DNA from 2 places in the Neobacillus sp. OS1-32 genome. Region 2 is predicted to be linked to the other one. Evidence: riboswitches for the same ligand, from Rfam matches in the RefSeq annotation. Region 2 holds a riboswitch; the other holds the start of a gene.

Region 1 (7,753 bases), 120 kb from region 2:
GCTGCTCACCCAATAATTCATCAACAAAAAGACAGATACACTGATCCTCCTGTTCCACCATAATCAGAATCCCTTCATGTATTTGAAGTTTATCCGCTTTCGTATGATAAAGCTGATGAAGCCGAAGAATCGGATAGCATTGACCGCGAATCATGATCATTTCATTCCCATCAGGATCGGTGATAACATCGTTTTTCCCCGGTCTGAATGATTCCTTAATCACCGTTGTCGGTAAGGTATAATAGGAATGACCGACTCTTGTATTCATCCCGTCGATAATTGCCAGGGTCAGCGGGATTTTAATAGATATGGTTGTACCTTGATTGGGCACACTGTCGACGGAAACAGAACCACCTACGGCTGAGATGTTTTGGACGACGACATCCATTCCTACCCCCCGTCCGCTAAATTCGGTGATCTTCTCCTTTGTCGAGAAGCCCGGAAGGAAAATCATCTGGTAGATCTCTTTATCCGTCAGCTCTTCTTCGTTTTTATGTAGTAAATGACTTTTCTTCGCTTTTTCGAGAATTTTATCGCGGTTTAAGCCTTTTCCATCATCCTTTACCTGAATGATCACTTCCCCACCGGCATTTTTGGCTTCAAGAGTAATCGTCCCTAATTCCGGCTTACCGCTTATCCGCCGCTCTTCTGCCGATTCAATCCCATGATCCAGGGAATTTCTAACTAAGTGCATAATTGGATCAGAGATATGCTCGACAATACTTTTATCCACCTCCGTTTCTTCCCCAATTAATTGCAGGTGAGCGGTTTTGCCAAGCTTTTTACACATATCATGGACGACCCGGTGCATCTTGTGAAATGTGCTTGTTAATGGGACTAGGCGAATAGCCATGACTTTATCTTGAATTTCATTGGTAATCTTTTGCAGGTGCCTTGCCGCTTTCTGAAATTGTTCCAGCTCAAGACCGTTCAAATCAGGATTTTGGGTGACCATCGCTTCAGCAATCACTAATTCGCCCACTAAATCCATTAGTTCATCTAATCTCAAAACATTCACATTGATAAAACTGGTGTGCTGGCTATTGAGTCGCTTTTCTTCAATAGACCTTCGCTGATGTGAATGATTGCTCTCATCAGCACTTGCTCTCTCTTCTTCTCTGTTAATCTGTGAAATCTTCAACTGCTGTAAAAAACTAGACTGAGAAAGCAGCTGCTCAATTTCCTCACGAGATTTTTCTGTCCGAATAAATATCTGAAAGCCTTGATTTCTAATCACCTCACTGGAAACGATAAATTCCTTTTCGATCTCTTCCGGGATATGATAAAGTTCATTGACAATGTCTTTTAATCGATAGACAATTTGAAACGCACGGACATTCTCCATTTCACAGCCAGCTTCAAAATAGACCGTTATATGGAATAGGTTTAAATCATCATTGTTCCTGTCACTCAACATCCGTTCGATCATATCAGCAGCCTGCCGGTCTTGCCTTTGTAGATCATTTCCCTGCTGACTCTCGCCATTTGTCGCAACTCTGCTATTTTTCAAATTTGATAAATAGGATTTGGCAGACTCAATCAAAAAAGAGGCTTCTCCATCAACCGTATCAAGGTTTTTGGCTTTTTGAACCTCAACTTTAATGAAGTCGATGCTATCCAAAATCAAATCAGAAAGAGTGGAGAAATCGATGAATTGAGGTTTTTCTACCCTAATAAAAGAGAAAATATCTTCTAATGAATGGGACAATGCTGCAATATTTTCATGATGCATCATCGCCGAAGAACCCTTTATCGTATGCATAATCCGAAAAATCTCATTCACGGCATTTTTCGAAAAATGTTTGGCTTCCTCACTTTCCAGAATTAGTTCTTCTAGTTGTTCCAGCAGCTGAGAGGTTTCCATAATATACATTTCAAGAAACGAGTCATTTTCTGTTTGGTTCGGCATATTCTCCCCCTCTTTCCTCTATTAATTTCTGCTAACAATGTATGAAACATTTTTCCTGAGAACAAACAGAACTCTATATAAAAAGAAAAAAGCTATCCAACAAATGAATAGCTTTTCCGCAAAACTTAGCTATCCGGTAACCTGTCAACCATCGCATTTAAATTGCATTAGGCACATGGCTTTGCGTCCCTACCTTTCAGAAGGTTTGCCTTTATCGAAACGGAGTTAAACTCTAATCATAGTTAGGTACATAGTCCTAAATTTCAATATACAAAGTGTGAATAAAGGATGCTGTGAAAAATGTCACCGTAATATTACTAAAACAACAAATACATAAAAAATTCACATAATAAACCAATATTACTTAAAAAATTCATTATCAATGATAGAAAAAGGCAACGCCCGTTGTTTCGGGTTCGTTGCCTTGTCCATTATTCCATGTGGGAGATTGTCCAAAAAAATCCAAATTTTGATGTGTTTGAAGCAGACGAGATCCATTTCAAGCATCATTTAATTTTATCAATTTGGTTGTTTACTTCAGTAATTGCTTTTACAACTTCGTCGGATTGTTTTGTTTGAACTTGGAAAATTTTATTTAATTCTTCTGCTTGTTTTAGATTGTTTTCGATTTCCAAAGCCATTTCTTTACTAGATTGTAATTGATGACGTGCAGCAGCCACTATTATTCCAGTCATTTCTTTCAAGCTATTAATATTACGGACAATTTCCGCTTCAGTAATCGATTGCTCCCGGGTTGCATTTTTCACCGTATTAGATTGGTTCGTAACATTTTCTGCTGCCTCTACAATCTCCATGATGCCTTTCGCCTGTTCTGCAGTGGCAATTGAAATTTGCTGTACTTGGTCACTTGCTCCGGAGATACCTTTCACCATTTCCTCAGCAGTGATCGATTGTTCCTTCGTCGAATGCGTCATTTCCGACGCCTTTTTCTTCACATTCTCAACCGCTAGGGTAATCATTTCACTATTCCTCGTCTGTTCCTCTGTCGCTTTGGCAATCTGATTCATTTCCTCTGTTACATGCGCAATCCCTTTGACAATCTTCTGAATGGCTTCGGTTGTTTTTTCCGCAAGCTGGTTGCCAACCTTGACTTTATCTGCACCATCCTTAATGGAAGTAACAGCAACTGACGTTTCTTCTTGAATTCCCTTGATTAACTTCGAAATTTCTTTCGTTGCTTGGGCGGAACGCTCGGCTAATTTCCGCACTTCCTCCGCTACCACAGCAAAACCTTTTCCGTGTTCACCAGCACGGGCAGCTTCAATAGCAGCATTCAGTGCCAAGAGATTGGTCTGATCGGCAATATCATCGATTACTTGAATGATCATGCCAATTTCATCTGAACTTCTTCCCAGTCTTACCATCACTTCGCTGGCCTGATTTATGACTAATGAAATTTCCTTCATGCCATGTAAGGTTTTATTCAGAGATTCCGTTCCTTCCAAGGCATCATCTTGAACGGTGTTGCTTAACTGGTTCACCGTTTGGGCGCTTTCGGCGATTTGCTTAATCGAAACGACCATTTCTTCCACTGCATCTGCCGTTTGTTCTGCGTCATCCGTTAAGCTTTCTGCACGCTTGCTTACACCTTTTATGGACTTACTCATTTCTTCGATTGCTGCTGAAATTTGATCAACCGTTGCCCCGGCACTGCTGACATTTAACGCAACTTGTTCAATCGAGGTCATCATCTCTTGAATGGCGGAAGAGGTTTGCTCAGCAGAGGCTGAAAGGGTATCTGCACTTGATGCCACGATGTTTCCCGATACTCCCGCTTGTTCGATTGCAGCCGAAATTTCATCGATACTGGAACTGGCTCCATTGGTATCTGACGCAAGCTTCTCGACAAAGGCCAATAATTCTTTTGTATTAGCACTTGAGCTGTGCATATGCTCCTCAAGTATTTGAACCTTATTGGCGGTTTCATCAATCAACTTTTTAATTTCCATAACAGATTCGGTCGTAATATCTACATTTTGGATAACCCCAACGACAGAACGACGGATCCGTCTGGTAATGATGAAGGCTACAACAATACAGAATAGCTCTGCTAAAATGGACACAATAATAATTTGCTTTGCCGCATTAGCTGACTGGTGCTCTGCATCCGCAATGATTTTGTTATTATCTTTTTCTACTCTTTTTGTTAAAACATCTAAAGAAGCGATCGTGCTGCTTCCGCTTTCCGTCATGGCTGTTAATTTTCTTTGTGCCTCCTCTTTGTCGTTCCTTTTAGAGGCTTGAAGAAATGATGAAAGATCAGAAGCATAGGTTTCAAAATTTTTATTAAAGATATTCAATTGGTCATTATTCTCTTTGTTAATAATGAACTGATGAACTTCTTTAATATCTTTTCTAGCATCAGCAATCTTTATATTCATGAGGTTTTCCAAATTTTCTCTGCCTTTATCACTGGCATCCAACGAATAATTACTAGAAAACATGCCAATATAAAGGACATCTTCTTTTAAACTTCCAGCAATTGAAGCTTTTTCATTTGCTGATTACCAATTTGATGAATTTTACTTGTTGAATCACTTATATATTTATAGGAAAAGGACGATATAAACACAATCACTAAAAATACAATAATATAACTGCTCCACAATTTGATCCCCATTGAAAACAGATTTTTCTTTTTCTTCATTTTACCGTCTCACTTTCATTCTGAGATATAGATTCAATATATTATATCAAGCTAAAAAAACGCCTTCAAAGGAGGAAATTGGCATTTTATTCTTTTCAGAACATTTTGTGTGTCAGAAAAATGACATTTTTGATTTCACTCAACGGATACGAATATAAAGGGCTCGTTTTAGAAGAAAATCTTTAGCAGCTGCAATTCACAGCAAAAAGAAGTTCAAAAATTCTCTTACTTTTTCAGACATTTTTCATTTTGGACGGTTAGGCTAAAGATAATAAATCTTACGAAAGGAGTTCCTTCCATGAATTATAAAGTGATATTCATCGGATTGTTGTTTGTTTTTGCTCTTGGTTTTGTTTCAGCAGGAAGTCACCTTGTTTCAGCCGATGATGATTTCGATAAAAAGTATGAACATCATGAAGGACACGATAAAGATGAAAAAGACTATGAGGATATTGGTAAAACGGTTGGCTGGGGAACCGCTGCAGCGATAGGAGCAGCGGGACTGATTTTTCCAATCAGAAGATCGACGAAATTCATGGTAAAAAATTTCCCCGATAGGAAGAAGCTTTTTATCTCCCTCTCTAAGTTTTTTGGAAAATATCATCTTTTTATCGGAGTTATTGCCTTGGGCTTAAGTATCACTCATGGTGTTGTCATGTACTTAGACAAAGGTGAACTGGAAGGTGAAGGGATGATTGGCTTAGCCGCAGTTATCTTAATGGCAATTGCCGGCATCGTGGGGGCAGTCTTATTTAAAAATAAAAAAGCCAAAACTCTGCGAACCGCCCATACAGGTGTGATCGCTTTGGCTATTCTAATCGGATTGATTCATATTTTTGCTTCATAACTACGTGTGCCCTAGAGTTAGACAGGCCCTGGCTCACCGGTAAACTGCTTGTTTTTATGCCGATATGGTACAATAAAAAGACATGATGCAAAGGAGTAATGGAGATGGAATCTGTATCATCGATTTTTAAAAGACAGTACCATATCGACCTTAGAGATGTTGATTTCAACAAACAGTTAAAGTTAAGCACCCTTTTCAGTTACTTCCAAGATATCGCTAGTTTGGCTTCCGCGGACCTTGGTTTTGGAATTGAAACGCTGGAGAAGAAATTTGGGGTAGCTTGGATTTTAACCCGAATTCGCGTCGATATCCTCCGGATGCCCAATTGGGATGAGGAGATTACGATTGAAACCTGGCCCTTGGAACCAACCAGGGTGGAGTTTGACCGTGATTACCTTGTCAAAGATGCCAGCGGGAATATAATCATCAAGGCTGTATCCAAATGGGTGATTATGGATATAAAAGAGCGAAAAATTAAACGAAGTGACCTCATTCAGATTCACTATCCGGAGAAAATAACGAAACGAGCCATCGCGGGAAAGTTAGCAAAACTAAAGGATTTTGGCAAGTTAGAACCAGTGTACGACAAAGTCATCGGATACAGTGACATCGACTTTAATGGTCATTTAAACAATTCCAAATATGTCGACTACATCATGGATTGCTTTCCGGTGGCAGATCACCAAAACTACACGATTCAAACCATTGATCTCAATTTTAATCAAGAAGCATTGCCTGGTGATTCGATCACGCTTTTTAAAGACACCTCAGGAGTGGATGAAAATGTCATATACATAGAGGGTGTCAATCAAACGGACGATAATGTGGTATTCAAATCACTCATTACGATTAAAGAAAACAGTTAGGCTGATCCTCCCACCTGCGGAGCGTTCACTGCCTGCTTATGAAAAAACTGCTCCGCCAATCTTAGAAAAACAGGATCATGTCTTAAATGAGAGGTTTTAGAAAAAACTAAAACCTCTTTTTTATTTCTTTTGATTCTCAGTTGACCTGAGCTAACCTAGACCTTTTTCGGATAGGTAAATCGCTCCTTGCTGCCCGAACAAATCTCCATTTTCGTTTTTTGGGTAACTAGACCCCAGCTTGGCCCACCCTCTGCTGATTCCATTAACCATTACCACTAGTGGCAAAGTTTGCTAAAAAGTTCAAAAAGTTGTCATGAACACCTTGTAAAACATTGGTATAGTTAGATTAAACAGTGTTTAAAACAATGTTTAAAACACAACAGAAATCGGGGATAAAAATGAATAATATCACAGAATCGGAATTCACAAAGAAGGAGCTTATTCTCAAAGCGACTTTGAACCTGATTAAAAAACAAGGCTTTGAAGGCGTAACGATGAGGAAAATTGCTTCTGAAGCAAAGGTAAACGTTGGCCTTGTCAATTATCATTTCGGTTCCAAAGATAAGTTAATCAATGCGGTGATCCAAATCCTCGTCGATTCCCTAAAGGAAACGTTCACCATATTGGATGATGATTCGATCGAACCAAGACAGCGGTTAAAGCAATTTCTGCTTCAATACATCAATGCCTATTATCAATATCCCTTTATTGCACAGCGAATGCTTGTCGAAGGGACCATCATTTTTGACAGTCAAAAGGAATTTATCCATTTTATGAAAGCATTCGGGATAAAGAAAATGCAGCATACGGTTGAACAATTAATCGGCAAAACAGAACCGGAAACGCTCATTATCATTATGTCTAATCTATTAGGGGCAACGTTTTTGCCTGCGTTGATTGAACCATTGTATGAAAAAGTGACCGGTTTTCGGTTTCCTGAAATGGAAAAAAGAATTGATCTTTTATTGGATCGCTATTTTTCCGATGCAAACTCAGAAAAGACATGATTTTCCTAGTTGCCCGATGATTATTTTTCGTGAAACAAACTAATAAAAAGGTGTGTTTCTCAAGGAGGATTTTGCTTTTTCTTTTACCAAAGCAAGCTTATAAAAAGACATGATGTTTTCAAGGAGAGGGGAACCATGGAACTGAAAGTTGGCCTTGATGTTGGCTCAACAACAGCCAAACTCGTTGCCTTAAACAACCAAAATGAAATTGTCTTTAAATTTTATCAACGGCATTTTTCTGATATCAAAACGACCACATTAAGATTGTTGCGTCTGGTGTCTGAGCGATTTCCTTATGCAAAACTGAAAATGAATGCCAGTGGTTCATCAGGCCTTGGATTATGTGAACCGCTGGGTATCCCGTTTATTCAAGAAGTCGTTGCCTGCACGGAAGCGGTAAAATCGACCGAAAATGATATTGATGTCATTATCGAGCTGGGCGGTGAAGACGCCAAG
Region 2 (7,753 bases):
AAACTAATAAAGATTGGACCAACGTTTCCGAAAAATTGTTGACTGGCTAAAGCAACAGGGACATCCGAAGCTCCGAATTCTTGCCAAGGTATAACCCCAATGGAGACAAATAAAAGCCCTAAATAAAGAAATAAAACAACCATTATGGAAGTAATAATGGCTAAAGGTATCGTCTTTTTTGGATTTCGTATTTCCTCTCCTGAAGCAACAATGGCATCCCAACCGACAATCGAGAGAAATCCCACCAATGTAGCTTCTAATATTCCAGAAAACCCATTAGGGGAAAAAGGTTGATACTAAGAGAAGTCAACATGCTTAATCCCTATAATGAAAAATCCTATAAGTACAGCAATCACTGTACAGACGATCCCGACTTGGAGCTTTCCACTGAATTTAATTCCAACAATATTTAACATCCCTAAACCAATGAGTAAAAGGACTGCACTTAACTTTGGGGGAGCACCAGTAAGAGCATTTAAATAATGACCAAAACCTTGTGAGACGAAACTACTGGCGGCCAACCAAGCTCCCCAATATGCCCAACCAACAATCGTTCCAATAAAACCTCCCATTGTTTCTCGTGCATATTCATATGAACCACCAGCCCTTGGATATCGTGATGCTAATTCTCCATAACATAGCCCTAATAATATGGCGAGTAAGGAAGCTAAAATAAAAGAAACCATAACTGCAGGTCCTGCTTTGCCTGTTGCGACCCCACTAAGAACAAATATCCCAGCTCCGACCATTGCTCCAATTCCAAGAGAAGTCGCTTCTTTCCAACCTAATGTCCTTTGTAACTGCATTCGATTGCCTCCATGATCGTTATGTACCTCCTATAATCTGTTCAATAGTTTTAAAATTTTCCTGCTCCTTTACGGTATCATGATAAAATGGTTAGAATAAGAGCCAATTTAGAGTAATTTTTAGAGTACCAATTTTAAGGGAGGAGAAAGAGAAGCTGTGGATTCCGATTGACCGCACACTGGATATTCCTTTGAAGAGACAGGTTTATGAATACATACGAAAGCTAATTTTACATGGAGAGTTAAAAGCAGGAGAAAGGCTACCAGCCACTCGTGAATGTGCTTCCCAATTAGGAATTTCACGTAATGTTGTGATTGAAGCGTTGGAGCAATTATTGGCAGAAGGATATATCATTGGACAGCAGGATTCAGGTACTTTTGTAGATAAAGGAGCATTTTTGGAGCAAATACAGGAGGAACAAACGACAATCCTGGAAATTTATGATTAGGTACTTTGTTCCTTTTGCTCCATAAAACTTAATATAGGGAATTGAGGGGGTGTAAGATATTCGAAAAAAACCAGCCATATTACGGTTGATTTCAGGGGACTTTCCATTTGTCTATGGATTATTTCTAGTTTCCTCAATCCCTATTCTAATACAACCGATATTGAACCCATATTAACTACTTTAATTATGCTATGTCTTCGGACTGCCCCTTATCCTATTTCTCCGGTGGCGTTGGGGTAAGAGCATGAACTAATTTTTGGTAAACAGGTAATGTTGGTGCTATAATGACTTTTCCCGTCCCTCTAAATGTTTGAAGTAATCCTTCTCCTGAAGCAACAGAACCGAAAATGCTTTTTGATGACTTTTCAACGGTAAAGTCAATGTTGCCAACTCGGAAAAGTGTGAAGTTCCCATCAACTTGAACCGTTTCATTTTGAATTTCAAATTCCACAAGCTCGTCTTCCGGAACCGGTATTTCAAATACGCAAAATCCGCTTCCGGAAACTTTCGTTTGGAATAGCCCTTCCCCTCCGACAATGGCGGAAGAGATATTTTTCATTGCCTGAACGGAAACGGAAACACTGGATTCACAAGCATAAAATAGACCTTTATCTGCAATGATTTCTTCGTTGTCAAGTTCCACAATCATGTAGTGTTTGAAACTGGGTTCCAGATAAATAATTCCGCTGCCTTGGTATTGCGGTTTGATCATGGATTCATTTGCTAAAACGTTGGAGGCTAGTCCTTTGAAAAACCCTTTGGCGCCAGATCCACCTAAGCTTTTTAATGTAATATTCCCTTTCATCAACTGAAGAGCACCGGCTTCCGCTGTTAAGGAGCTATTCTTTAGTGTAATCCTAACTTGTCTTAATTTTATATTTGACTTTTGAGCATAATATAATTTTTCAGCAACGGTAAAATTATCATTCCCGCCTAGATTTTGATATTCTAAAATTTCAATTTTCATGTTTTGGTTTTCAACAAAAGAAATAACTTGATATGCATCTGACATTACAAATTCCCCTTTCCATTTTTTTATTATATCAAACTGACAGGCATTGCATATTCAGAGCAGGAAAATTTATTTAAAATGCAGAAATTAAAGTCATAGGTCATATTACCATATTCAGCTTATACACGATAAAAATGGTTATTGCAAATTTCAAATACTGAGAAAAACGTTACTTTTATGAGGAAGTTTAAATTTCTCTTTATTTAAACTTTTTTATCAAGGCCACCATGTGAAGTGCGCTAGAAAAATCTGTGTCTATCTTCTTGGCATAGTATCGAAAGGCAACTAACCCTTTGGGTGTTGCCTTTTTACGTTCTGTAAGGTATTCTTCTGTACTATTGAATTTTGGAAACCATTCCCCCTATATCCTATGAAAAAAATTTAATATGATAGTTTTGTGAGGTATAGATAGAGATAATAACATTCCTCATTCGAAAAAAGCACAGCTATCGAAAGATAGTCTCGCAAAACCACAGACCTAAAGCAAATAAGCTATGGTGGCTGGGTTACTGAAGAATATAGGGGGAAGTTTAGTTTGAAAAAGATCAAGAAGGCCATTGTAACGACAGCATTATCCGTATCAATTTTAACACCCTTAACAATGTTACCAGCAAATGCCGCTACAATAACATATACTGTTAAGTCAGGAGACATCCTATCAGCAATTGCCAAAAAGTATAAGGTATCTCTAGCAAGTTTAAAATCTGCAAATAAGATTGTAAACGCTAACAAGATAAAAGTTGGTCGAGTGTTGAGAATTCCATCAACATCATCAAAAACTCGTACAAAAACATCGAAAATAGTGAAACCTACTAAAACGGTAAAGAAGCCTAAAACGAATCCAAAGCCAGTGGTTAAAACCGCAAAACCTGCACCTAAACCAGTAAAACCGCCCGTTGTAGAACAGCCTCATGTAGATACATATACAGTTATGGCGGGTGACAACCTATCTTTAATCGCTAAAGCAAATGGATTGACAGTAGAAAATATTAAAAGATACAACAATCTAACCTCTGACACGATTTATGTTGGGCAAGTTCTACGTTTAACCGCATCCGAAGGTTATGTAGAACAACCAGTATCGCAGCCTGCACCTCAATTACAAGCTGTAGACTATATTACTAAATACAACCTTACTACACAAGAAAAAGTAAACTTCATAAATCAAGTAGCACCAGATGCAATACAAGCTTGGAAGGATTACAAGATTTTACCTTCATTAACAATTGCACAAGCTATTCTTGAGTCGTGCTATGGATTCTCTTGGTTGTCAGTAAATGCTAACAACTACTTTGGTATCAAGGCTGATTATTATTGGACTGGTGATTATGTCATCCTGCCTACTCTAGAATATGATGTCAAAGGGGTTCCATTCACTGCAAATGAAAAATTTAGAAAGTATCGTAGCTTACATGATTCCACAGTTGACCATACCAAGTTCTTACTAAAGCCAAGATATGCCAACATTATTGGTGTAACAGATTACAGGGAAGCAACTGTAAACATTCAGCAAGACGGTTATGCTACTGATCCCAACTATGCCAATCTATTACAATCTATAATTAAGACTCACAACTTGACTCAGTACGATGTACAAGCAGGTGCCATTGCTGCATCAAATTAAGGACTTGTCTTTGGAAAGGTTCCTTATTTAAAGAAAGGCAATTATCCCAGCGGTCGTTGCCTTCTTACGTTTTATTTTCCTAACCACATTTCATGAAGAGAAATAGAAAAATGGCGAGTAAGGAGGCTAAAATAAATGAGACCATAACTGCAGGTTCTGCTTTGCCTGTGCAACTCCACTAAGCACAAATATCCCTGCCCCGACCATTGCACCAATCCCAAGAGAAGTTGCTTCTTTCCAACCTAATGTTCTTTGTAACTGCATTCGATTGCCTCCATGATTGTTATGTACCTCCTATAATCTGTTTTGAATTATCATGCATTTTTACGGTATCATGATAAAATGGTTAGAATAAGAGCTAATTTAGAGTAATTTTTAGAGTACCAATTTTGAGGGAGGAGAAAGGGATGCTGTGGATTCCGATTGACCGCACACTGGATATTCCTTTGAAGAGACAGGTTTATGAATACATACGAAAACTAATTTTACATGGAGAGCTAAGAGCAGGAGAAAAGCTACCAGCTACTCGTGAGTGTGCTTCCCACTTGGGAATCTCACGTAATGTTGTGATTGAGGCATTTGAGCAATTATTGGCGGAAGGATATATTGTTGGTCATCAGGGTTCAGGTACTTTTGTAGCTGAAGGAGCATTTTTGGAGCAAATGCAGGAGGAACAAACGACAACCTTGGAAATTTCAGAAGAGTGTATCCAGGAAAAAGACGTGATTGATTTTCGTTCAGGGATACCTGCCTTAGACATGTTTCCAAAAAAGGATTGGGGAAGGTTGGCAAAAGAAGTATGTTTAGAAGCTCCAGATTATACCTTTGGATATGACCATCCTGAAGGGCGTTTGGAATTAAGAAAGATTCTTTCACAATATCTAAGAAAAACAAGAGGGGTAAAATGCCATGCTGACCAAATCGTCATTACAACGGGAGCAACTCAAGCCTTTTCTTTGATAACGAAACTACTGCTTTCCCAAGGTGATAAGGTTTTCATCGAAGACCCGATTACAAATGAAATTCAAACTATTTTCACATCGACTGGTGCTTCTTTAATACCGATTCCTGTTGATGAGCAAGGAATGCGAACAGATTTACTTTCAGATAGTGAAAAACCGAGGTTTATTTTTGTAACTCCATCTCATCAGTTTCCATTAGGCAGTATTTTGCCCATTCAACGCAGAATTCAACTCATTCAATATGCCAGAGCAAACGAGTGTTATATTGTTGAGGACGATTACGACAGTGAATTTCGCTATAATGGCGAACCTATCAGCTCCCTTCAAGGATTGGATTCTGAAAGAGTCATTTATGTTGGGACATTTAGCAAAAATCTTTCTCCAGCCTTGCGAATGGGTTATCTGGTGCTTCCTCAAGCTCTTATTGAGCGGTGTAAAAGCCTTAAATGGTTTCATGACCTCCACACTCCTTCACTCAATCAAATGATCCTTGCTCGTTTCATTGAAGAAGGACTCCTGGAACGTCATATTCGTAAAATGAGAAAAGTTTACATGAAAAGGCGAAAAGCATTGAGGGAAGTTTTTTTGCAGGAGTTTGGAAAAACTGCGAAGATTTTAGGTGATTCTACCGGCCTACATCTTATTGCAGAATTTAAAGGAGTTGAGTTTACAGAGGATATAATAAAAAGACTTTTTCAAAACCATGTCAAGGTATATCCTGTAGAACACCATGCCATTCGTAAAGGCAGACATGTAAATAAAGTGATACTTGGTTATGGAAACTTAAGGACGGAAGAAATTAAAGAAGGGGTTTGTAAACTACGAACAGTATTGGAAAATTGAAATGGAATTTGTATAAATCTTCAAAGTCAAATTCCAACTATCAAACGAAAGAGGCAAAACCCAAGACAGATGTCCGCTCGGAAAATCGAACAGTGTGGATGACTCAAAAGAGCTTTTTCAAAAAGATGTCAATCCAATAAATGAACATATCAAAAACATTTCGAAGAGGGTGAATTGGAAGAGACGACAACTATTCGGAAAAACCGAATAGTTCAAACCGAGGAAAACGTGCATTGTCTTTTGATAACCTCGAAAAGTGCGCTAGGCTACCGTGTCCCAGGGTTCAGGATATTAAAATCCTGTGTCTCTTACAAACCCTTTGTTAGTTTTAGTATTTAAAGAAAGTCCGTAACAAATTGTTCTTCTGAAATTACTTGAAATCCATTTCTTTTTAGTAAGGATGAAGTAACTCCATTTCCTACAATTTTCTTACCTATAAATTCACCATTATAAATCATTGTACTCCCACAGGATGGACTATTATCTTTTAGAACAACTAATGTTGCATTAATATTTGTAGCCATTTCTAAAGTAGCATAAGCTCCTTTTATATAAAGTTCGGTCACATCTTTTCCCGATTTCTCTACAACCTTAGCCTTTCCATCCAGTACATCTTCTCCGTCTCCTCCGATTATTTCAGCAGGTTCCCTTGGGGTTGAAAATCCTCCGAGCAATTCAGGGCAGACAGTAACTGCTTTATTTTCTCCGATTAATTTCGCTAATCTATTATCTAAACTATGCGTACCGTTATATCTTACCTTTAATCCCGCCAAACAAGAACTGAGTAAAATCATAACTCCCTCCGAAAATAGATCAAATGTTTAAATCTGACTGTACTAAACCGTAGTTGAAAAGCATTATACCTTGAATTTAGACAGTCGTAAACTATCTTTCTAATCATTCCTTTTTTCGATTAAATCAGCAAGTTTTATTAAACCTTGTTCAAGCTGTTCTGCTGTTGCATATGAAAAGGAGAGGCGAAGGTGAGTAGAATCATTTTGATCATAGATATTTCCCGGATTAATCAAAATCCCTTCTTTCAACCCCTTCTTAAATAATTTATTCATAGATACATCCATGTTTAATTTGAGCCAAATATAAAAACCACCTTTTGGAATATTCCATGTTGCAATCTCTGAGAAATATTTTTCGAGAATTTGAAGAGTTAAATCCCTACGGATTTTCAACTCTTTTCTTATATGATGAAGATGTTCTTCATACAAGCCACTTGCAAGCCATTCTGCAACAGCATATTGCGATAATGTGCTTGATCCATAATCAGTTTGCATCTTAATATCAGATAAACGATCTATTGCTGGTTCTGGGCCGACAAGCCAGCCAATTCGTAAACCAGGACCCAAAGTTTTGGACATGCTCCCCATATATAAAACAAGTCCTTGCTGGTCTGTGGCTTTTAGCGGTTTTGGTTCAGGTTGCTCAAACCATAAATCTCCATAAACATCATCTTCAATAATTGGAAGTCTTTCCTTACTGCAAACATCCAGAAGTTGTTTTCTTCTAGTCTTCGATATTGAAACGCCTGTTGGGTTGTGAAAAGAAGGAATGGTATAGAGCAATGCCCCATTATGTTGTCGTTTTAATTGCCCTAATAAATCTATTTTCATTCCCTCATTTTCCATCGGAATCCCAAATAAGTTCATCCCCGCGGACTGAAATAGATTAATAGATGTTAGATAAGATGGTGTTTCATGAAAAATAGTGGAACCTTTATGTAATAGCCCTAGAGAAATTAACTGTAATGCCTGAAGGCCGCCAGAAACAATTAATATGGATGCAGGTGTAACCGCAATTCCTTTTGTTTTTAAAAAGTTACAAATCTGTTCTCTTAAATAAAGATCTCCTTTCGGTTCCGTATAGCTAAGAGAAAGTGGGTGTTTTTTGTTTTGAAGAAAGACTTTTTTCATCTTTTCAGACGGTAAAAGTTCGGGTGCGAGTTCACCTGTTCCAAGACGAATAATATCCGGTCTAGATTCGGCATTATTAATATCCTGTATGATTGATTGGTTGGGTTGATATGTACCTGATTTTACATAATT

What was found. Region 2 has a riboswitch for cyclic di-GMP ahead of RCG24_RS11510 (glucosaminidase domain-containing protein). Riboswitches for the same ligand answer to the same signal wherever they lie in the genome.
Region 1: linked by a shared signal. The riboswitch ahead of RCG24_RS10965 (chemotaxis protein CheW) and the one ahead of RCG24_RS11510 (glucosaminidase domain-containing protein) in region 2 are both predicted to bind cyclic di-GMP.

The regions. Positions count from the first base shown of each region.
Region 1 is NZ_CP133263.1:2,161,105-2,168,857, forward strand. Features, by position in the region: gene RCG24_RS10965 (chemotaxis protein CheW) at 1-1,909, opposite strand, end outside; cyclic di-GMP riboswitch class I at 2,042-2,129, opposite strand; gene RCG24_RS10970 (methyl-accepting chemotaxis protein) at 2,416-4,311, opposite strand; gene RCG24_RS10975 (hypothetical protein) at 4,398-4,577, opposite strand; gene RCG24_RS10980 (cytochrome b family protein) at 4,876-5,424, shown strand; gene RCG24_RS10985 (acyl-[acyl-carrier-protein] thioesterase) at 5,529-6,290, shown strand; gene RCG24_RS10990 (TetR/AcrR family transcriptional regulator) at 6,689-7,297, shown strand; gene RCG24_RS10995 (acyl-CoA dehydratase activase-related protein) at 7,433-7,753, shown strand, end outside.
Region 2 is NZ_CP133263.1:2,283,471-2,291,223, reverse strand. Features, by position in the region: partial or broken gene RCG24_RS11525 (APC family permease) at 1-806, opposite strand, end outside; partial or broken gene RCG24_RS11520 (GntR family transcriptional regulator) at 962-1,213, shown strand; gene RCG24_RS11515 (AIM24 family protein) at 1,470-2,267, opposite strand; cyclic di-GMP riboswitch class I at 2,697-2,781, shown strand; gene RCG24_RS11510 (glucosaminidase domain-containing protein) at 2,803-3,891, shown strand; gene RCG24_RS11505 (hypothetical protein) at 4,018-4,155, opposite strand; gene RCG24_RS11500 (MocR-like pyridoxine biosynthesis transcription factor PdxR) at 4,299-5,696, shown strand; gene RCG24_RS11495 (2-thiouracil desulfurase family protein) at 6,032-6,490, opposite strand; gene RCG24_RS11490 (MocR-like pyridoxine biosynthesis transcription factor PdxR) at 6,590-7,753, opposite strand, start outside.